Linked DNA regions of Pseudolabrys taiwanensis. The protein of the gene in region 1 interacts with the protein of each later gene in a pairwise test. Links are inferred from orthologs where the notes say so. Each region holds a gene or a part of one and is shown on either strand. Other genes may lie near its edges. The genes, in order: DW352_RS06855 and grpE.

Region 1 (10,527 bases):
GTCATTAAGATCATCCGCACCGAGGACGAGCCCAAGCCCGTCCTGATGAAGACGTTCAACCTGACCGACGTCCAGGCCGACGCCATCCTCAACATGCGGCTGCGCAACTTGCGCAAGCTCGAGGAGATGGAGATCCGCGGCGAGGACAAGGCGCTGCGCGACGAACTCAAGAAGCTCAAGGCGCTGCTTGGCTCCGAGGAGCAGCAGTGGCAGGCGGTCGGCGCGCAGATCAAGGAGATCCGCGAGAAGTTCGGCCCCAAGACCGAGATCGGCAAGCGCCGCACGACCTTCGGCGAAGCGCCGGCGCATGACGTCGCGGCGATCGAAGAAGCCATGGTCATCCGCGAGCCGATCACGGTGGTCGTGTCGGAGAAGGGCTGGATCCGCGCGCTGCGCGGCCACGTCGCCGATCTGTCCGGCGTCGCCTTCAAGCAGGACGACTCGCTGAAGTTCGCCTTTCCGACGGAGAACACGGCCAAGGTCCTCATCTTCGGCTCGAACGGGCGCTTCTACACCATCGACGCGCAGAAGCTCCCGGGCGGCCGTGGTCACGGCGAGCCGGTGCGACTGTTCATCGATCTCGAGGACGCCGATGTCGTTGCCGCGATGGCCTATCAGGGCGACCGCAAATTCCTGGTCGTGAGCTACGACGGCAACGGCTTCATCGTGCCGGAAAGCGAAGTGCTCGGCACGACGCGCAAGGGCAAGCAGGTGTTGAACCTGAAGGCGCCGGACAAGGCTGCGGCGTTGACCGTCGCCGATGGCGAACTGGTCGCGGCGGTCGGCGAAAACCGCAAGATGGTGATCTTCGGTATCGAGCAGGTGCCGGAGATGACCAAGGGCCGCGGCGTGCGCCTGCAGCGTTATCTGCAGAAGGGCCTGTCGGACATCTGCGTCTTCCGCGCCGAAGTGGGCCTGACCTGGACCACGGGGGCAGGGCGCTCCTTCACGCTGCCGCTCAAGGAGCTGAAGGAATGGCGCGGCAACCGCGCCGACGCCGGCAAGATCGCGCCCAAGGGCTTCCCCAAGAGCAACAAGTTCATCGCGTCGCCCACCGCGAAGGCGAGCGAGGATTAGACGGCGGCGCCTCCCAATCCCTCCCCGCTTGCGGGGAGGGTGGCGAGCGAAAGCGAGCCGGCGGGGCGAGTAAACATCTTGAGCGCGACCCCACCCCGATCGCGCTTTGCGCGATCGACCCTCCCCTTTCAGGGGAGGGAAAAGCGCGCGCCTCACGTTGCCACGAACAACAGCGCGCGATCCGACTTCTCCAGCAATGACGCCGCGGTATCGCCGAAGAACAGACCTTCGCCGGGGCGGCGGCCGACGCCGAGCACGACAAGATTGGCGCGGCGGCGGTGCATTTCCTTGACGATCGCTTCGTCGGCCGCGATGTCGGCGCGCACGGTGGTCTTGATCTCGACGCCGTAAGTGTCCGCCAACTTGGCGATGTCCTTGAGGATCGCTTCTTCGTTGCGGCGCGAGCGTTTCTTGGTGCGCGCGCTCGGGGCGACATAGAGCGCGGTGATCGATGCGCGGCTGGCGCGCGCGATGGTGATCGCGACTTCGGCGGCGCGGCGCGAAACTTCGGTGCCGTTCACCGGCACGAGAATGCTCATGCGGCCGCGTAGCGGGTCCTTGAGGAGATCGCCGCGGGCATCGGCGACGGCGAGCGGGCCTTGGAAGCCGGCGGCGAGATTGGTGATGTCGTCGCTGAACTCGTTTTTGCGGACGACCGGCTTGTTCAACCCCATCAGCATCAGGTCGTAGCCTTTCTCGGCTTCTTCCGCGATGTGCTCGGCATTCGGCGCGGCTTTCACGGCGGTGCTGATGTCGAGCTTGAGATCGCTCTTTTCCTTCTCTTCGTCCTCCTTCGACAACCGGCTGCGTTCGGCTACGGCCTGAATGGTTTCGGCGGCCTGCTTGGCCTTCTCATCGGCCTCGGCGGCCGCCGACTTGCTGCGCGTCTTGGTGGGCTCGATGTGCATGACGGTGGTCGGCATCGCATTGTGACCGGCGAGGATGCCGCCGATGCGCGTGACGAACTTGCCGTTGGCGCTGTCGTCGACGGCGATGAGCAGCCGCTCGAGATGGGACACGAAACCGCGTGCCTCCATGTCCTCGCGCTCGAGGCGCTCCTTTTCCTCCTTGCGCATCGGAATGCGGGAGAGGGCCCAGCGCAAGGTCGGCGGCATGGCCATCGTGGTGATCACCGCCATGGCGACGATCATCGTGAAGAGATCCTGGTTCAGCGCGCCCATCGACAGGCCGACGGTGGCGATGATCACCTCGGTCGAGCCGCGCGCATTCATGCCGCAGGCGAGGGCGAAGCCTTCGCGCTTGGTGAGGCCGCCCAGTTCGGCGCCGACGAAGGCGCCGCCGAATTTGCCGACGCTGGCGATGACGATCAGGCCGGTCGTGAGCAGCGCCACCTGCGGGTTGGCGAGGATGGAGAGGTCGGCCGACAGGCCGGCGATGCCGAAGAACACCGGCGCGAAGAACGCGGTGATCAGGCCGCGCAGCTGTTCGTCGATATGCTTGGTGAGGATCGGCGATTCACCGACCAGAATGCCGGCGACGAAGGCGCCGAGCACCGTGTGCACGCCGATCAGATGCGTGATCAGCGCCATCACGCTCATGATCACCAGGATGGCGGTGATGACGGCGAATTCGCTGACGAAGGTGTCGTTCACCCAGCGGATGGCGAAGAACACCAGGCGCCGGCCGATGGTGAAGCTCGCCACCATGAACAGGATGGTGCCTATCACGCTCTGCGCGACCGACAGCGGCTCGATCGCGCCGTGCAAAGCGAGGCTGAAGATCACCGAGACGATGATCCAGCCGATCGAGTCGTCGATGATGGCGGAAGCGAGGATCACCTGGCCGACCACGCGGCGCATGAAGTTCATCTCGCGAATGACGACGGCGACGATCTTCACCGAGGCGATGGCGAGGGCCGTGCCGAGGAAGAGGGACGTGATCAGCCGCTTTTCCGGATCGGGCAGCAGCGAGTCCGGCAGCATCTCGCCGAGCGCCACGCCGCACGCGAAGGGCACGATGATGCCCATGACCGAGGCGTAGACCGAGGCCCGGCCGGTCTGACGCACCAGCTTGAGATCGGTCTCCATGCCGGTGAGCAGCAACAGCAGCAGGACGCCGAACTGCGAAACGCCTTCGATCATCGCCTTCTGTTCAGGCGTCTTGGGAAAGATCATGTGCTGCAGGTCGGGCGCGATCAGGCCAAAGAACGACGGCCCGAGCAGCAGGCCGGCGACGAGCTGGCCCATGACCGCAGGCTGGCCCCAGCGCAGCATCAGTTCGCCGAGCAGGCGGCCGACGATCATCAGCGCCACGACCTCGACGATGAAAATGACCTCCGAGGGGCCTTTGGAGGCTTCGCCAGTGGGGGCGGCGGCCCAGGCTGGGGCTGCCACGAGAGCCGCGAGCGCCAATGCCCACAGCCATCTGATTTTCGGTCCGCTCACGCGCGGTGTCCCTCCGAGCCCTCTGGATTCGAGCGTCTGACAACCCGGTTCCATCGCAGAGGTTCCAGCCTGGAACAGGAGCGGCCGGCGTGGAAAGGGTCCGAATCGGAGCTTCGGCTTTCTTTTTTGCCACGGTTGGCCCCAGGCCGCTTGACGGTTCCCGTCGGCACTGCCAGATTTCTTTTTGCAACTAAGTTGCAACTGCAGAAAACCGATGGCGTTAAGTCTGGGCACATGCGATGACCGTTTCGAGTGAAACTGCCAAGGGTCCCTTCAATCCCATGTCCGGCAATAGCGAAACGGGCTGGCGCACGGCCTCCGGTGCCGAGCGGCCGAGCCTGTCCGAGGTGCATGCCAGCGTTGCCGTCCCGTGGCATGGCTCCTGGGTGCGCCGGCTGATTGCCTTCTCGGGGCCGGGCTACATGGTCTCGGTCGGCTATATGGACCCCGGCAACTGGGCGACCGATCTCGCCGGTGGATCGAAGTTCGGCTACACGCTGCTCGCGGTCATCATGATTTCCAATCTGATGGCCATCCTGTTGCAGGCACTGTCGGCCCGTCTCGGGATCGCCACCGGCCGCGACCTCGCCCAGGCCTGCCGCGACGCCTATCCGCGGCCGGTCGGCTTCGTGCTCTGGATCGCCTGCGAGTTGGCGATCATCGCCTGCGACCTCGCGGAGGTGATCGGCACCGCCATTGCCTTGAACCTGCTGTTCGGCATTCCGTTGATCGGCGGCGCGCTGATCACGGCGCTCGACGCGTTTCTCGTGCTGCTGCTGATGAGCAAAGGCTTCCGTTTCCTCGAGGCCTTCATCGTCGCGCTGTTGATCATCATCTCCGGGTGCTTTGCCGCGCAGATCGCCATGGCGGCGCCGCCGATCGCTGCCGTGCTCGGCGGTTTCGTGCCGTCGCCGCAAATCGTCACCAACCCCGAGATGCTCTACATCGCCATCGGCATCCTCGGCGCCACGGTGATGCCGCATAACCTCTACCTGCATTCGTCGATCGTGCAGACGCGCCAGTACGAGCGGACCGACGAGGGGAAGGGGCAGGCCATCCGCTGGGCGACCGTGGACTCCACCATCGCCCTGATGCTGGCGCTGTTCGTCAACGCAGCCATTCTCATCGTCGCGGCCGCGGTCTTCCATGCGCACGGCAAGGAGGTGACGGAGATCGAGCAGGCCTATGCGTTGATGTCGCCGCTCCTCGGCGTCGGCATCGCGTCGGTGCTGTTCGCGATCGCGCTGCTCGCCTCGGGCCTGAACTCCACCGTCACGGCGACGCTCGCCGGGCAGATCGTGATGGAAGGCTTTCTGCGCATTCGCCTGCCGCATTGGATGCGGCGCCTGATCACGCGCGCCATCGCCATCGTGCCGGTGGTTATCGTGACCGCGATCTATGGCGAGAGCGGCACCGGCAAGCTGCTGATCTTCAGTCAGGTGATCCTGTCGATGCAGCTGCCCTTCGCCGTGATCCCGCTGGTCATGTTCACGACCGATGCGCGGAAGATGGGCCGCTTCGCGATCCCGCGTCCGGTCGCGGTTCTGGCGTGGATCGTCGCGGCGCTGATCGTCGTGCTGAACGTGAAGCTGCTGATCGACACGGTTTCAGGCTGAAGGCTATTTATCGACCCGCATCCAGCCCGCCGGCATCAGCCGTTCCTGCGGCAAGAAGCGGCCCTTGTAATCCATCTTGCGCGAGCCCGAGACCCAGTAGCCCAAATAGACGTAGGGCAGGCCCATCTTCAGGGCGCGCTGGATGTGATCGAGGATCATGAAGGTGCCGAGCGAGCGGTCGGCCTCGGCCGGGTCGAAGAACGAGTAGACCATCGACAGCCCGTCGCTCAGCACGTCGGTGAGCGCGACGGCGACGATCTCGCCTTGTCCGCGCCCGGTGATGCCGCTATCGGGGCCGCGCCGGCGATATTCCACCACGCGGGTGTCGACGTGGCTGTCCTCGATCATCATCGCGTAGTCGAGCACGGTCATGTCGGCCATGCCGCCGTCGCGGTGGCGCGCGTCGAGATAGCCGCGGAAGACGGAATACTGTTCGGAGGTCGGCGTCGGCGAGCGCATGTCGCCGATCAGGTCGCTGTTGCGATCGACCAGGCGCCGCATGTTGCGCGACGGCTTGAACTCGGCCGCAATCACCCGCACCGAGATGCAGGCGCGGCAGCTCTCGCAGGCCGGGCGATAGGCGATCGACTGGCTGCGGCGGAAGCCGCCATGGGTGAGCAGGTCGTTGAGCTCGCCGGCGCGCTCGCCCACCAGATGCGTGAACACCTTGCGCTCTTCCTGGCCGGGCAAATACGGGCAGGGCGAAGGCGCCGTGAGGTAGAACTGCGGTGTATCGCGCGAATGTTGGGTCACGCGTCAAACCATTTCATTGGCGGAAGGTAAGGTTCGCACAAGCGCTCCTCCCATTGCCCCACGATTCGGGTAGCATCGCGCGGTATAGTCGTGCCGTCAAAGGTCGTCATGCGGCGCCGTAACCCGGGTTCCCTGTTCTTAGCATGGCGGCCCGCTCGGAGTTGTTAATGACCACCGTGCCGAGCACGATGTCGTGGAGTAGCCGCCGCCGGTCGTTGAAGAAGGCGACCAGGAGGATGAACGGCGTCAGCGCCGAAATCGAGACCCAGAAGACGATGGCGTGCACCGCGCCGAGCACGAAATAAGCGGGCGCGCCGTACCAGGTGCGCATCTCCAGATTCATCACGCGCATGCCGATCGTCGCCGAGCGCGGGCTGCCCAAGGTCGCGCCGAAATAGATCAGCGCCCACACCACCGTGGCGGGCGGCAGCAGCCAGTAGAGCGCGAAACCGAGCCCGAGCGTGACGAGGCCGAAGGCGAAGATAAACATCGCCGCCAGCACCACGGGGATGGCGATGAGGACGAAGTCGATGACGAAGGCGACGATGCGGCGCGCCAGCACGCCCTCGAACAGTTCGGGGTTGCGGATCGGATCGTAAGCGTGCGGTTTGATATCGATCGGCATGGCACCAACCCCCTCGCGCCTGGAGCCATTAAGATAGGGCTGGAAAAGAGGCGCCGCCAGGGCGGTTGCGCACTGGCCGATGGCCCCCGCGTGCGGCATGGTGCGCCGATCTGGAGGTCCCCGTGCTGCCCGTGACGCTTGCCGATATCGAAGAAGCCCGCCGCGTTCTCAAGGACGCGGTGGTGCACACCCCCATGTTGCCGGCGCCGAAGCTGTCGGCGCTGACGGGCGCGGAGGTCTTCGTCAAATACGAAAATTTCCAGATCACCAACTCGTTCAAGGATCGCGGCGCGCTGGTCAAGCTGGCCTCGCTGAGCGCGGCCGAGCGGGCGCGCGGCGTGGTGGCCATGTCGGCCGGCAACCATGCCCAGTCCGTCGCTTATCACGCGGCGCGGCTGCATATTCCGGCGACCATCGTCATGCCGGTCACCACGCCCTTCGTGAAGCTGGCGGCGACGCGTTCCCACGGCGCCGACGTCGTCCTGCACGGCGAAACCGTCAACGAAGCGCAGGAGCGCGTCGGCGAACTGGTGCGGGAGAAGGGCTATGTCGAGGTGCACCCTTACGCCGATCCGCGCATCATCGCCGGGCAGGGCACCATCGCGCTCGAGATGCTCGAAGAGTTCGGCGAACTCGATTGCCTCGTCATCCCGATCGGCGGCGGCGGCCTGATCGGCGGCAATGCCGTCGCCGCCAAGGCCTTGCGGCCGGACATCGAGATCGTCGGCGTCGAATGCGCGCTGTATCCCTCGATGTGGAATGCGGTGCGCGGCGACAACCGGCCCGCGGGCGGATCGACCTTGGCCGAGGGCATCGCGGTCAAGAGCGTCAGCGGGCTGACCGTGTCGATCGTGCGCGAGCTCGTCGACGATCTGCTGCTCGTCGGCGAGCCCGACCTGGAGCGGGCCGTGAATGCGTACACCACCTTGCAGAAGACGGTGGCCGAAGGCGCGGGCGCGGCCGGGCTCGCCGCGCTGCTCGCTTATCCCGAGCGCTTCCGCGGCAAGCGGGTGGGGCTCATTCTTTCAGGCGCCAATATCGATCCGCGCATTCTCGCCTCCATCACCGTGCGCGAGCTCGAGCGCGAACACCGCATCGTCTCGTTCCGCCTGAGCATCCCCGACCGGCCCGGCACGCTCGGCCTCATCGCCACGCGCCTCGGCGCGCTCGGCGCCAACATCCTCGAGGTCGAACACAAGCGGCTGCTGCTCGACGTGCCGGCCAAGGGCGCCAAGCTCGACGTCACCATCGAGACGCGCGATGCCGCGCACGCCAACGAGATTTTGACGGCGCTGGCGGCCGACGGTTACCAGCCGGCGCCGATCGACGGCGGCGCGGGCATCGAGTGACGCCGGCGCGCGTTCTTTCTCCGTTTCGAGGCTGCGCGGGAATATGGTTGCTGACATCGCTTGCCTGGATGAAAGAACGATCCATGTCGGAGGATGTTATTTCCCCGCGACACGGTGAGGCGGATGCCGCTTGCGCCGTCGCGCCGATCGGCGACATGTTTGTTGCCCGCGCCTCCACGTCGCCATTTGGCATAGCCATCGCGCCAGAGCGCGCGTTGCGAGCATAGGCCTTCGCCGAAACGGCTCGGCCGGCGAATGATATTCAGCCTTTGACAGCAGGCATTTCGGTACACATGTCTGGCGTCAAATGTTTCGTGAATCGTCGCTTTCCCTTCTCGATCTGCCGCTCGTCCCATCGGACAGCGCTCATGACCTGCCGCCCGACACGGCGTCGCAGGCAAGTGCGTTGGCGCATGCAATGGCGGCGCTGTCGCCGCCGGAGCGGCTCGCTCTGCTGCGCCGTGAGCTGCCGGGGCGGCTGGTCTTCACGCACGGCTTCGGCATCGAAGGCCAGTTGCTCTTCCATTGGATCTGCACGCAGGACCTCGATATCGACGTCGTCACCATCGACACCGGGCGGCTGTTTCCCGAAACCTACGAATTGTGGAGCGCGACAGAGGCGCGTTACGGCCGCCGCATCCGCGCCATTTATCCCGACGGCGCGGCGCTCGAGCGTCTGGTCGCGCGCGACGGCGCATATGGGTTCTATGAGTCGGTCGAGGCGCGTCACGCCTGCTGCGATGTGCGCAAGGTGAAGCCTCTCGACCAGGCGCTGGCCGGCGCGCGGGCGTGGCTGACCGGCGTGCGCGCCGATCAGACCGGCACGCGTCATGCCGCGAGCCTCGCCGATGTCGACGCCAGCCGCGATCTGATCAAGGTCAATCCGCTGCTGGATTGGACGCGGGCCCGCGTCCTGGCGGAAGTCGCCGCGCACGACGTGCCGATCAACGCGCTCCACGCGCGCGGTTTCGCCTCGATCGGCTGCGAGCCCTGTACGCGCGCCATCAAGCCAGGCGAGCCCGAGCGCAATGGCCGCTGGTGGTGGGAAGCGAATGGCAGCCGCGAATGCGGCCTGCATCTGCCGCGCCGCGCGGGGTGAGGGCCACACGCCCGTTCGTCGCCGCGAAAGCGGGGACCCAGCCCCCGTAGGGTGGGCAAAGGCGCGTTAGCCCCGTGCCCACGCGGATATTTGCCAAATGCGCGAGAGTGATGCGTGCGCACGGCGTGCGCAAAAGCGCGCGCCTTTACGCACCCTACGGCCGTGCCCTCCGGGCCGGCCGCGTTACGCCGCCGAAGATTGCGTCTGCGCCGCCGCGCCGCGCGCCGCGTTCAGATGCTGCAGCGTCGGATCGCTCTCGTGCACGGCGACGATGTTGATGCCGGCATCGATCGGCTGATAACCGCGCGCGGTGAGCCAGGCGCTCAGCGCCTCGCGTCCCGTCTTGATCTGCTCGATCAGCAAAATCGGATGGCAGCGTTCGATCGTCTCGCGCGCGCCTTCCAGCGCCTCCATCTCCATGCCTTCGATGTCGAGCTTGATGAGGTCGACCCGCGGCAGCTTCATGTCGTCGAGCGCCAGCTGCTGCACCGGCACCAGCTTGCCGGAGGAATAGTCGATGGGCTGGCCGATGAATTCGTTGTCGGGGCGCTGGCGCAATTCGAGGCTGCCGAAGCTCGACGCCTTGAGGTAGTCCGGCTCCGGAATGCTCATCACGCCCGAGACCGACGACACCGCCGCGTGCATGGCGACGGCGTTGAAAGCGTTGTTGATCGCGATATTGCCGGCGAGGGCGTAATAGATGCGCTCCTGCGCTTCGATCGCGACCACCGAGCCCCAGCCGGTCATGGCCGTCGCCCATTCGACCGTGTGCACGCCGATATTGGCGCCGCAGTCGATGGCCACCGCGCCGTCGCCGAAGAAGCGCCGCCGCATTTCCAGGAGCTGCACCGCCAGTTCCACCTCGACCGGGTCGAAGCAGGCCTGCTCGAGCAGCTGATGTCCGACGCCCACGCCGATGCCGTCTTGGATGCGGTAATCGAACCGATTGATGATCATGGTCCCGTGGTTCGACGAGGCGAGCACGAACGCGAGCTTGCGTCCGACATTGCGCATGAAGGCGCTCCTTACGGCAGAAAATTGCAGAGACGCGGCGGGCACAGGGACGCGTTACGGCACGGGCGATGACAGCGCCAGCATGCGAATCGTGTGCACGAGCTTAGTCGCAGGTACATATGTCCGCCAGCGCATAAAGCTGCGCCGTTCGCGCGCTTCGGCTGGCAGAATACCGATGCCGCTCCGACGATTCGCGTATCCCGCCAGCCGCCGACGCCAACAAGCGCACCTGTCATGAACGCCGCCGCCTCGAAATTGTCGCTCGCCCTCGACCGCGCGCTGCAGGCCTATCGCGGCGGCCGACTCGCCGAAGCCGAAGAGGTCTGCCTCAAGATCGTCGCGACCAAGCGCAACTTCTTCGATGCCCTTTACGTGCTGGCGGTGGTGCAGGCGGCCGCCGGCCGGAACGAGGAGGCGGTCGCGAACTACAACAAGGCGCTCGCCGTGCAGCCCAGGCACGCCGAGGCGCTGTCGAACCGGGGCAACGCGCTGAAGGCGCTGGGCCGTTTCGACGAAGCGCTGGCGAGCTACGAGAAGGCGCTGGCGCTGCAGCCCAACTACGCGACCGGCCATTCCAATCGCGGCGCCG
Region 2 (10,365 bases), 2.3 Mb from region 1 along the record:
CCTCAAGCACAACCTCTCTCCGTCACCCTGAGGTGCTTGCGCGCAGCGCAAGCCTCGAAGGGCGACGGCCCCATGATCGCAGTCATCCTTCGAGGCTCGCTTCGCTCGCACCTCAGGATGACGGGGAGAGGCTTAAGCCGCCAGATCCGCGACCACCGCGTCGAGCACCGGGAAACCCGATTGCGTCACGCGCAAGCGGCCATCGGCCGTGGTCTCCACCGCGCCCTCGCCTTGCAGGATCGAGACGCGCTTGGGATCGAGCGTGCGGCCGGACAACCGCTCGAAGCGGAGCGGATCGATGCCTTCGGCAAGACGCAGACCCATCAAGAGATATTCGTCGGCGGTCTCGCCCGGCGTGAGCTTCTCGTCGACGATCTGGCCCGACCCCGAGGCTTCGACGCGCATGAGCCAGGTCTCGGGACGCTTTTCGGTTTCGGTCGCGTAGCGATAGCCGTCGACGGTCAAGCGGCCATGCGCGCCCGGACCGACGCCGACGTAATCGTGGCCGCGCCAATAGACGAGATTGTGCCGGCACTCGGCGCCGGGCCGCGCGTGATTGGAAATCTCGTAAGCCGGCAGACCCGCGGCGGCGCAAACCTCCTGGGTCATGTCGTAGAGATCGCGGCCGGTGTCTTCGTCCGGCACGATCAGCTTGCCGGACTTGTAGAGATTGAAGAACGCCGTCTCCGGCTCGATGGTGAGCTGGTACAGCGAGAGATGCTCGGCCGCTTCGGCGATGGCGCGCTTGAGCTCGGCGCCCCATTCGGCCGGCGTCTGCCGCGGCCGCGCGTAAATGAGATCAAACGAATAACGATCGAAGATCGAGCGCGCGACCGCGACCGCGTCGAGCGCCTCCTCCGCCGTGTGCAGGCGGCCGAGTTCCTTCAACGCCGCATCGTCCAGCGCCTGCACGCCGAGCGAAACGCGATTGACGCCCGCCGTGCGGTAACCCTGGAAGCGGGTCGAGTCGACGCTGGTCGGATTGGCCTCCAGCGTCACTTCAACGTCAGGCGCAACGCTCCAATGCTTGGCGATCGTGTCGAGGATCGCCTGCACCGACGACGGCTGCATCAGCGACGGCGTGCCGCCGCCGAAGAAAACCGTCGACACGGTACGACCCGGCGTGCGCGCCGCATTGGCGGCCAATTCGGCGGCGACGGCGCGCACGTAGCGCGCTTCGTCGTAGCCGCCGTGGCGCACGTGGCTGTTGAAGTCGCAATACGGGCACTTCGACAGGCAAAACGGCCAGTGCACGTAGATGGCGAAGGGCTCTGGAATCGTTAACGACATGTAAACATCATAGGCGGCCTCGCCGCGCGCGGCCAGCGGGCCGCAAATTTGGCTGCGGAGAACTATTTAAAATTGTAACGATCGGGAACTTCCGCAAGGGGGCTCACTTCAAACACGCATCCGCCAGCATGATGAACGCCCGCGCGCGGTGCGACAGCGCTTTGCCGCGCGGCGGCAGGCCGTGTTTCTCCTCGGCGGTCATCTCGCCGAAAGTGATATCGAAGCCATCCGGCAGAAACAGCGGATCGTAGCCGAAGCCCTTCTCGCCGCGCGGCGGCCAGGCGACGACGCCGTCGACACGGCCTTCGAATTCTTCCGTGTGCCCGTCGGGCCAGGCGAGGCACAGCGCAGCGACGAAATGACAGCGCCGCTGCGCCGGGTCCTTTGCGCCTTTTTCGACGAGCAGCGTCTGAATGCGATTCATCGCGCCGCGGAAGTCCTTGTCGGGCCCTGCCCAGCGCGCCGAATAGATGCCCGGCTCGCCGCCGAGCGCCTCGACCACGAGACCGGAATCATCGGCGAACGCGACCTTGCCGGTGGCCTTGGCCGCGGCTTCGGCCTTGATGCGCGCATTCGCGGCGAAGGTCTTGCCGGTTTCCTCCGGCTCGGGAAGCCCGAGCTCGCCGGCCGATTGCGCTTCGATGCCATAAGGCGCGAGCAACTCGCGCATCTCGCGCAACTTGCCGGAATTGTGCGTGGCGATGACGACGGGGCCGGTGAGTTTGCGGGGCATTCGGTTTCTTCGTCATGGCCGGGCTTGTCCCGGCCATCCACGCCTTCCTGTGTGACTCTTAGTAAGACGTGGATGCCCGCGACAAGCGCGGGCATGACGGCCCACTGCGCATGGCGCGCTTACGCCACCGCCATCTTCTGCAGATCGATCAGCTTGCCGACGCCCTTGCGCGCCAGCGCCAGCAAAGCGAGGAACTGTTCCTCGCTGAACGGCGTCTTCTCGGCGGTCGCCTGGATCTCGACGATGTTGCCGTTGCCGCTCATGACGAAATTGGCGTCGGTCTCGGCTTCCGAGTCCTCGGCGTAATCGAGGTCGAGCACCGCCGTGTTCTTGTAGACGCCGCACGACACCGCGGCGATGTGATCGCGCATCGGCTCGCCGCCCTTGAACATGTCGCGCGCCTTCATCCAGGTGAAGCAATCGGCCAGCGCGACCCAGGCGCCGGTGATCGAGGCCGTGCGCGTGCCGCCGTCGGCCTGAATCACATCGCAATCGATGGTGATCTGCCGCTCGCCGAGCGCCACGAGATCGACGACCGACCGCAAGCTGCGGCCGATCAGGCGCTGGATCTCGACCGTGCGGCCGCCCTGCTTGCCGGCGGAGGCCTCGCGGCGCGTGCGCTCGGACGTCGCGCGCGGCAGCATGCCGTATTCGGCCGTGACCCAGCCGCGGCCCTGGCCCTTGAGCCAGGGCGGCAGCCGCTCCTCGAGGCTGGCGGTGACCAGCACATGCGTATCGCCGAACTTCACGAAGCAGGAGCCCTCGGCGTATTTGACGACGCCGCGTTCGAGCGACACCGGGCGCAATTCGTCGACTTGTCGGCGGCTCGGCCGCATTGGGCTCACTCCTGCTGTGGGCGGGTTTCCGGCGAGCCTTTTAGGAGGCGCCGCCGGACCCGGCAAGCCCGGACCTTCAGCCGCTTATTTGGCCTTTTCGATCGCGGTGACGATGAACTGCCCGTTCACGTTGTCCGCGTCGAACTTCACCTTGTCGCCGGCCTTCACTTTACCGACGAGGGCCGGGTCCTTGGCGGTGAACACCATGGTCATGCCTTCGTCCATGCCGAGCTTCTTGATCGGTCCATGGCGGATGGTGATCTTGCTGGCGCCGGCATCGACCTTGGTCACCGTGCCATCGATCAACGACTGAGCCTTGGCGGCAGTCGGCGTCAGCGCGCCGAAGACGAGGGCCAAAGCGAGCGCGAGCATCGCGAGAGCATTCTTCATTTCAAGTCTCCTTCTTGTCTAAGCGGAATTACTTCACGATCGCCGCGCCGTGCATGCCGGCTTCGTAATGACCCGGAATGAGGCAAGCGAATTCGAATGCGCCCGCGTTCGTGAAGCGCCACAGAATCTCGGCCGTCTTGCCGGGCTCGGCGCTTTTGGCGTTCGGATCGTCGTGCTCCATGTCGGGAAATTTCTGCATCATCGCGCCATGTTTTTTGTTCTCCGCGACGCTCGCCAAGGTGAACTCGTGCTTGAGCACGCCCTTGTTGGCGATGACAAAGCGGATCTGCTCGCCTTTCTTGACCTCGATACGGGCGGGTTCGAAACGCATCGCGCCGTCGTCGTCGCGCATGGTGACGGTGACGGTGCGCGCCGGCATGTTCGGATCGCCCGGCTCGCCCGCCGAGAAATGCCCCTCATGCGCATATGCGGTAGCCAAACTGCCGGTGCCGAGCACCAGAGCGATAGCGAGTGTGATCGATCTCATCTGTCTTCTCCTTGTTAATGATGGTTGTGGCCGTTCGATCCCGGTTTCACGACCGAGAACTCGACCTGACTTGGCTTTGCTGGAAGATCGCTGCGCCGTGACGGCTCGGGCACATCGCCCTTGAACTCGTAGGCGACCGTGCCGGGCGGATGCTTGTAAGGGCCGGGATCCTTGTAATCGCCGGGCGCCACGTCCTCGCGCACCTTCACCACCGAGAACATGCCGCCCATCTCGAGGGGACCGTATTGGCCGAAGCCGGTCATCATCGGCAGCGTGTTGTCGGGCATCGGCATTTCCATCGAGCCCATCTCGGCCATGCCGGCCGACCCCATCGGCATGTAGTCGGGCACCAGCTTGCGGATCGCCTTGGTGAGATCCTTCTGCGGCGTGCCGATGAAGGTCTTCACGTCGTGACCCATCGCATTCATCGTGTGATGCGACTTGTGGCAATGGATCGCCCAGTCGCCGGGATCGTCGGCGACGAATTCGATCGCGCGCATGCCGCCGACCGGCACGTCGGTCGTCACTTCCGGCCAGCGCGCGCTTTCGCGCACCCAGCCGCCATCGGTGCCGGTCACCTCGAAGTGCGGCCCGTGCATGTGGATCGGATGGTTGGTCATGGTGAGATTGCCGATGCGGATGCGCACGCGATCGCCCTGCCGCACCACCAACGAATCGATCCCGGGAAACACACGGCTGTTCCACGCCCATAGATTGAAGTCGGTCATGGTCATGACCTTCGGCAACGACGTGCCGGGGTCGATGTCGTAGCTCGCCATCAGGAAGACGAAGTCGCGGTCGACGGGCCGCTCCTTCACGTCGCGCGGATGCACGACGAAGAAGCCCATCATGCCCATGGCCATCTGCACCATCTCGTCGGCGTGCGGGTGGTACATGAACGTGCCGCTGCGCTGGAGCACGAACTCGTAGACGAAGGTCTGCCCCGGCTTGATGTGCGGCTGCGTCAAGCCGCCAACGCCGTCCATGCCATTCGGCAGCCGCATGCCGTGCCAATGCACCGTAGTGTGCTCGGGCAATTTGTTGGTGACGAAGATGCGCACCTTGTCGCCTTCGACGCCTTCGATCGTCGGCCCGGGCGACTGGCCGTTGTAGCCCCACAGCCGCGCCGTCATGCCCGCCGCGAATTCGCGCCGCACGGGTTCAGCGACGAGATGAAACTCCTTCCAGTCGCCGTTCATACGCCACGGCAGGCTCCAGCCGTTGAGCGTGACCACCGGCTGAAAATGCGGTCCGGTCGATGGCGCCGGCGGCGGCTGCATCGCCGGCGACGTGCTGGTGACGGCTTCCGGGATGCTGGCCGCCTGCACGCGGCCGCTGACGGCCGCCGCGCCCGCGAGCATCACCGAAGACCCAATGAGATTGCGTCGTGAGATCATGATCGTTCTCCGCCTTCAGTGGCCGCCGGTGTCGCCGGCAAGATTTGCGGTGCTCGATGCCGGCGCCGATGCGGGCGCGCCAGCCCCGGATATCGCCGCCGACAGATCGGCGCCGGCGAGCCAGAAGTCGCGCTGCGCTTCCACCGCCGCGACATTGGCGGCGATCTTTTGCCGCGCTTCCGCGAGCAGCGAGAAGACGTCGACCTGCATGGCGCCGTACCGCAGCATCATCTCGTCGGAGATGATCTTGCGCAGCGGCAACACTTCGCGCTGATAGCGTGTGGCGATGTCGTAGCTCAGGCGATAACCGCGATAGGCTTCGCGCGTCTGCGAGCGCGCATCGATCGCCTTCTGTGCCAGACGGTTCACCGCCTGCATGTAGCCCTGCTCGGCCTCCCGCACGCGCGCTTCGCCGAAGTCGAAGATCGGCACTTCCAAGGTCAGCGTGAAGCCGCGGCTGTGCGCGTGTTCGCCGGTTTCGCGGTTGTCGGTGATCTTATCGGCAAAGCCTGCTTCCAACACGTTGACGAACCGCGTCGCCTTGGTGAGCCCATAAGACTTGGCCAACATCGCGAGCTCGCTGCGCGCGATCTGCACGTCGACGCGCCGGTCGATCGTCTCCTGCTCCGCTTTCGGCAAAGCCAGAGTGCGTTTGGGCAAGGCCGGCAAGGAGGACGGCAGCGCGAAAGCAAGGTCCCCGCCGGACAGGCCAAGCGCGCGGATCAGGCGCTCACGCTCAGCATTGGCCCGCTGCTGCGCGCGCGTCAGCTCGTTCGACAGATCGGCGTGCAGCACCTGGTTGCGCGCCTGGTCGAGCTTGTTCATGGCGCCGCTCTCGCCCATGCGCTTGGACAGCTCGGACGTGGTCGCGGTGGCGGACGTCGCTTCCGTCAGCAGGCGCACGAGCTGCCGGGCCGTCACGGCGCGGTAGTAGGCGCGCCGCGCTTCGGTCGCGACGCGTAAGGTTTCAAGCGCCGCCACAAGTTGCGCGCGGCGGAAAAGCTCATTGGCGATTTCGGTGCGGGCCGGAAGCGTGGCCAGCGCGAGGATGCTGGCGACGATCTCGCGATCCAACTCGGCTTCGGCGGCGCCTGTCAGGCGCGTCGCCGACAGCGTCGGATTGGGCGGCAACGACTGCCGCACGCGCGCGGCATCGGCCATGCCCAGTTCGTTGTAGGCCGCCTGCAGCCCGCGATTGTTCACGAGCGCGATCTGAACCGCCGTATCCGCGGTCAGCGGCCGCTTGATGAGCCGGTCGACCGTGGCGCGCGCGGCATCGGCATCCGCATCGTCGCGAATGGCGACGACGTCCTTGCGCAGATGTTGCGCGGCAATGTCGGCGGGCACAGCCATGCCGCCGTCGGGTGAGAAAGTGGCGCAAGCCGGCAGCAGCAGCAAGGCAGAGAAGGTGACCGCGTGCGTTCCATAGCGCCACGGGTTCGGCTGCCGCCAGGATGCGGCCAGCCGCGAACAAAGTCGGGCAGACATTGAATGTCCTCGTCCATCGATTGATGACAGGCACGCGCGACGGCTTCAGGCCGCGGCAGCGCCGGCGTTCAAAGCGACAGAAGAGATCGTGGTGGGCGGTCGATGCCGTCGACGGCGCGGCCGAGCAGGCTGGCCGTAACCGGCAGCGCGACTTCAGTGGTCGCGATGCGCCGCATATCCGACACGCCGAAAGCCGGCGGTGTCAGTGCGGTCACGCAGAACAGACCGCAGCATTTGGCCGGCACGGCCGAATCAGTGCTGTCGGTGGTTTGCGTGCCATGGTCCATGTGCTCGTGTGCCATGGCAGCGTAATCGCCAGTGCCGTGGTGGTGGCTGCGCGCCTGGCTGGCCACTTGCGGCGCTTCGCCCAACTCCAGGCAATGCGCCGGTGCGTTGCTGAAGGCGAAGGCGGCGACAGGCGACAACAGGAACAGCGCGAACAGAACGGCCATGAAGGCCGCCGCCCGCCGACGCCATTTGCTGGTTAACAGAACCAACATCCCGGTCGAAACCGCCTTATCCGCTCAACGAGAACAACGGTGCTCTTTGCCCCGACAACATGGCATTGTTGTGTGCCGGCCGGCAAGTCCGGCTTGAACAAGCCCACGGCAATGGTCAATTCTTGGGGAGATACGAGGAGTTAGCGGTGGCGTCCCACGATATCCCCATCGGTGCGAATCCGGCGAGCCTCGCGGCGCTGAACGAGCGCTCGCGCGAGATCTTCCGGCAGATCGTCGAAAGCTACCTGGCGACCGGCGAGCCGGTCGGCTCGCGCAATCTGTCGCGCATCCTGCCGATCACCTTGTCGCCGGCCTCGGTCCGCAACGTCATGTCGGACCTGGAGCACGCCGGCCTGATCTTCGCCCCGCACACGTCGGCTGGCCGGTTGCCGACCGAGATGGGGCTACGCTTCTTTGTCGACGCGCTGATGCAGATCGGCGACCTGTCGGAATCCGACCGCCACTCGATCGAGGCGCAGGTGGCCGGCTCAGGCACACCGAAGTCGCTGGAGACGGTGCTCACCGAAGCGACGCAGATGCTGTCGGGCCTCACGCGCTCGGCCGGCGTCGTGCTGACGGCCAAGCACAATGTGCGGCTCAAGCACATCGAGTTCGTGCGGCTCGAGCCGGAACGCGCGCTCGCGGTGCTGGTCGGCGAGGACGGGCAGGTGGAAAACCGCGTGCTCAATGTGCCCGCCGGGCTGCCGACGTCGTCGCTCATCGAGGCGGGCAACTTCCTGAACGCGCGCCTGCGCGGCAAGACGCTCGCCGAACTGCGCGGCGAGATCGAAAAGGCGGTCGCCGAAGGCCAGGCCGAACTCGACCAGCTGACGCAGAAGGTGATTGCCGCGGGGCTGGCGAGCTGGTCGGGCGGCGCCGGCGACGACCGCCAGCTCATCGTCCGCGGCCACGCGCACCTTCTGGAGGATCTGCACGCGCTCGAGGACCTGGAGCGGGTGCGTTCCCTGTTCGACGCGCTGGAGACCAAGCGCGGCGTCATCGATTTGCTCGGCCGCGCCGAGCTGGCCGAGGGCGTGCGCATCTTCATCGGCTCGGAGAACAAGCTGTTCTCGCTGTCGGGTTCCTCGACCATCGCCGCCCCCTACCGCGACAGCACCGGCCGCATCGTCGGCGTCATCGGCGTCATCGGCCCCACCCGCCTCAACTACGCCCGCGTCATCCCGATGGTGGACTATACCGCCCGGGTGGTCACCCGGCTTCTATCCGGCTAAAGGCAGCCTGGAAGCTTGATTTTTCCGCCCGGAAACATGATATCCCGGGCCATCAAGCAATTTTTGAGGATGGACCAAGCCCGATGACGGATGAGACCGCGCATCAGCCCGAGAATGCTGGCACCGACGGCGCGCCGACGCAGCCGCAGGCGGCCGATCCCGTGGCCGAGGCCCGTCGCGAGGCCGCCGAGTACAAAGACAAGCTGCTGCGGACCTTGGCCGAGATGGAAAACCTGCGCCGGCGCACCGAGCGCGAGGTTGCGGACGCCCGTGCCTACAGCATCCGGAAATTCGCCGGCGACGTTCTCGCCGTGGCCGACAACATGCACCGCGCGCTCGAGACGATCGATCCGGCGGTGCGGGCCGCGGCCGACGCCAAGGTCAAGGCGCTGATCGAGGGCGTCGAGCTCACCGAGCGCGAGCTTCTCAATACGCTCGAGAAGAACGGCGTGCGCAAATTTTCGCCGCAGGGTGAAAAGTTCGATCCCAACGTCCACCAGGCGATGTTCGAAATACCGACCGCCGACGTACCGTCGGGCCATGTCGCCCAGGTCATGCAGGCCGGCTACATGATCGGCGAGCGCGTGCTGCGTCCGGCCTTGGTCGGCGTTTCCAAGGGCGCGCCGAAGCAGGCACCGTCCAACAACAACGCGCCGTCGGACAACACAGCGAACTGACCGCTACTTCGTATCGATCCCGTCGCGCACCGTCCGGAAGCGGGTGAACAAATCGTCCCATTGACCGGTGGGCGCGACGCCGATGATGCGCATGAAGCCGCCGGCGCTGAAGCGCACCCATTGCACGAGCTTCAGCGGCTTGCCGTCGAGACCTTGGGCGTTCGCGCGGATTTCAAAGCCGGGCCAGCCGCCGACGCGCATCGACTCCGCCGATTGCACCTCGAGATTGCGCACCGGCGCCGCCGACAGCATGTCGCGTGCGAAGCGGCCGCGATCCGAAGGATCGCTCGGACCGCCGCGGCCGATGCCGACGATCATGTAAGGATGCGCGCTGATGTTATCCGTCGGGCCGTCGACGAGGATGACGCCGCCTTCCGGCAGCACCTGCATGACCCGAAAGCCGGCAAGATCGTTGAACTTGAACGGCAGGTAGCCGAGCTGCTCGTCGATGGGCGTCGGGCGGAACGTCACGCTTTGCAACGCCTTGCGCACCGCCTCCTCGGTATAGACGGCAAGCGCGTCCTCCGGCACTTCGACCGTAATGAGGGTGGTCAGATTGGGCACGCTGCTGCCGATGCCGGCCGTCGCCAAGAGTACCCATTTGCGCAGCTTGACGCCGTTCACCTCGCCGCGGCCGCTGATCAGAAAGCCCATGCCGGTCTCGAACGGAAAGGCTTCGCGCTTCACGTCCTTCAGGGCGGATTGGCCGCTGCCGAACGCTGCCGACTCGAGGTCCGAATAGGCGCCGCCGGGCAGGTCGAGAATGGTAATGGCGACCTTGCGATCGGTGTCCTCGAAGCCGGGAAAGCGCTTGCTGGGCGTGGCGTTACCGGGCGGGTCGAGCCCGATCCGCGAGCCGGGCGGATAAAGGACTTCGGCGTGCGCCGATAGCACGGTCGCCGCGAAGAACGCGGCCAGGAGTACGATAGAGCGGCATAGCGCCATGGAACGCCGACCTTCCCGGCTGGCGGGTTTTTGGTCCCAAATCGCCAACCTGAAACCTGAGTAACCGGACGAAGAAGGCCATGCAATGACCGAGCAGCCCGCGGGCCATGCCGCGGTCTTTCTGCGGGCAGCGTTAACGACGCCGGCCGCCGGCCTCTGAGGCCTTATGCCGGCGCATCCTCGCCGAACGATCGCTGCGGGCGCCGCCGATCCCGTCGGAGGGGCACCCGAGACATGGCCAAGCGACCCGGCCGCTCGCGGATTCGTGAGCAGCCGACTTGCGGCCCCTAGGGGCCCTCCTATATGAGCCATGAGCCGCAAAACCAGCGGTGAATCGCGTATCCAGGGGGCTGGATAGGGGATCAGCGGATGAGCCGACGTTCCCCCTTT

Evidence for each region.
Region 2: the proteins of DW352_RS06855 (region 1) and grpE interact in binary tests that used the Escherichia coli proteins (3 or more experiments, as listed by UniProt). The link is inferred for Pseudolabrys taiwanensis from one-to-one orthologs.

Annotation. Positions count from the first base shown.
Region 1 is NZ_CP031417.1:1,422,148-1,432,674, reverse strand. What follows is about bases 2,988-5,930. They hold DW352_RS06855 (Nramp family divalent metal transporter), read left to right. Parts: upstream 2,988-3,763; coding sequence 3,764-5,098; downstream 5,099-5,930. Other genes in these bases: DW352_RS06850 (arginyltransferase), read right to left, coding at 5,102-5,851; DW352_RS06860 (cation:proton antiporter domain-containing protein), read right to left, coding at 2,988-3,482. Also shown: parC (DNA topoisomerase IV subunit A), read left to right, coding at 1-1,077; more of DW352_RS06860, read right to left, coding at 1,230-2,987; DW352_RS06845 (RDD family protein), read right to left, coding at 5,958-6,476; DW352_RS06840 (threonine ammonia-lyase), read left to right, coding at 6,599-7,825; DW352_RS06835 (phosphoadenylyl-sulfate reductase), read left to right, coding at 8,133-8,924; DW352_RS06830 (FkbM family methyltransferase), read right to left, coding at 9,108-9,938; DW352_RS06825 (tetratricopeptide repeat protein), read left to right, coding at 10,173-10,527. UniProt on the Escherichia coli protein: H(+)-stimulated, divalent metal cation uptake system. Involved in manganese and iron uptake. Can also transport cadmium, cobalt, zinc and to a lesser extent nickel and copper. Involved in response to reactive oxygen.
Region 2 is NZ_CP031417.1:3,747,289-3,757,653, forward strand. The notes cover bases 7,453-10,233. They hold grpE (nucleotide exchange factor GrpE), read left to right. Parts: upstream 7,453-8,436; coding sequence 8,437-9,030; downstream 9,031-10,233. Other genes in these bases: hrcA (heat-inducible transcriptional repressor HrcA), read left to right, coding at 7,453-8,353; DW352_RS17820 (hypothetical protein), read right to left, coding at 9,034-9,975. Also shown: radical SAM family heme chaperone HemW, read right to left, coding at 133-1,290; rdgB (RdgB/HAM1 family non-canonical purine NTP pyrophosphatase), read right to left, coding at 1,394-2,023; rph (ribonuclease PH), read right to left, coding at 2,143-2,859; DW352_RS17785 (copper-binding protein), read right to left, coding at 2,944-3,249; DW352_RS17790 (cupredoxin domain-containing protein), read right to left, coding at 3,278-3,736; DW352_RS17795 (multicopper oxidase family protein), read right to left, coding at 3,751-5,133; DW352_RS17800 (TolC family protein), read right to left, coding at 5,149-6,621; DW352_RS17805 (hypothetical protein), read right to left, coding at 6,690-7,073; more of hrcA, read left to right, coding at 7,268-7,452. UniProt on the Escherichia coli protein: Participates actively in the response to hyperosmotic and heat shock by preventing the aggregation of stress-denatured proteins, in association with DnaK and GrpE. It is the nucleotide exchange factor for DnaK and may function as a thermosensor.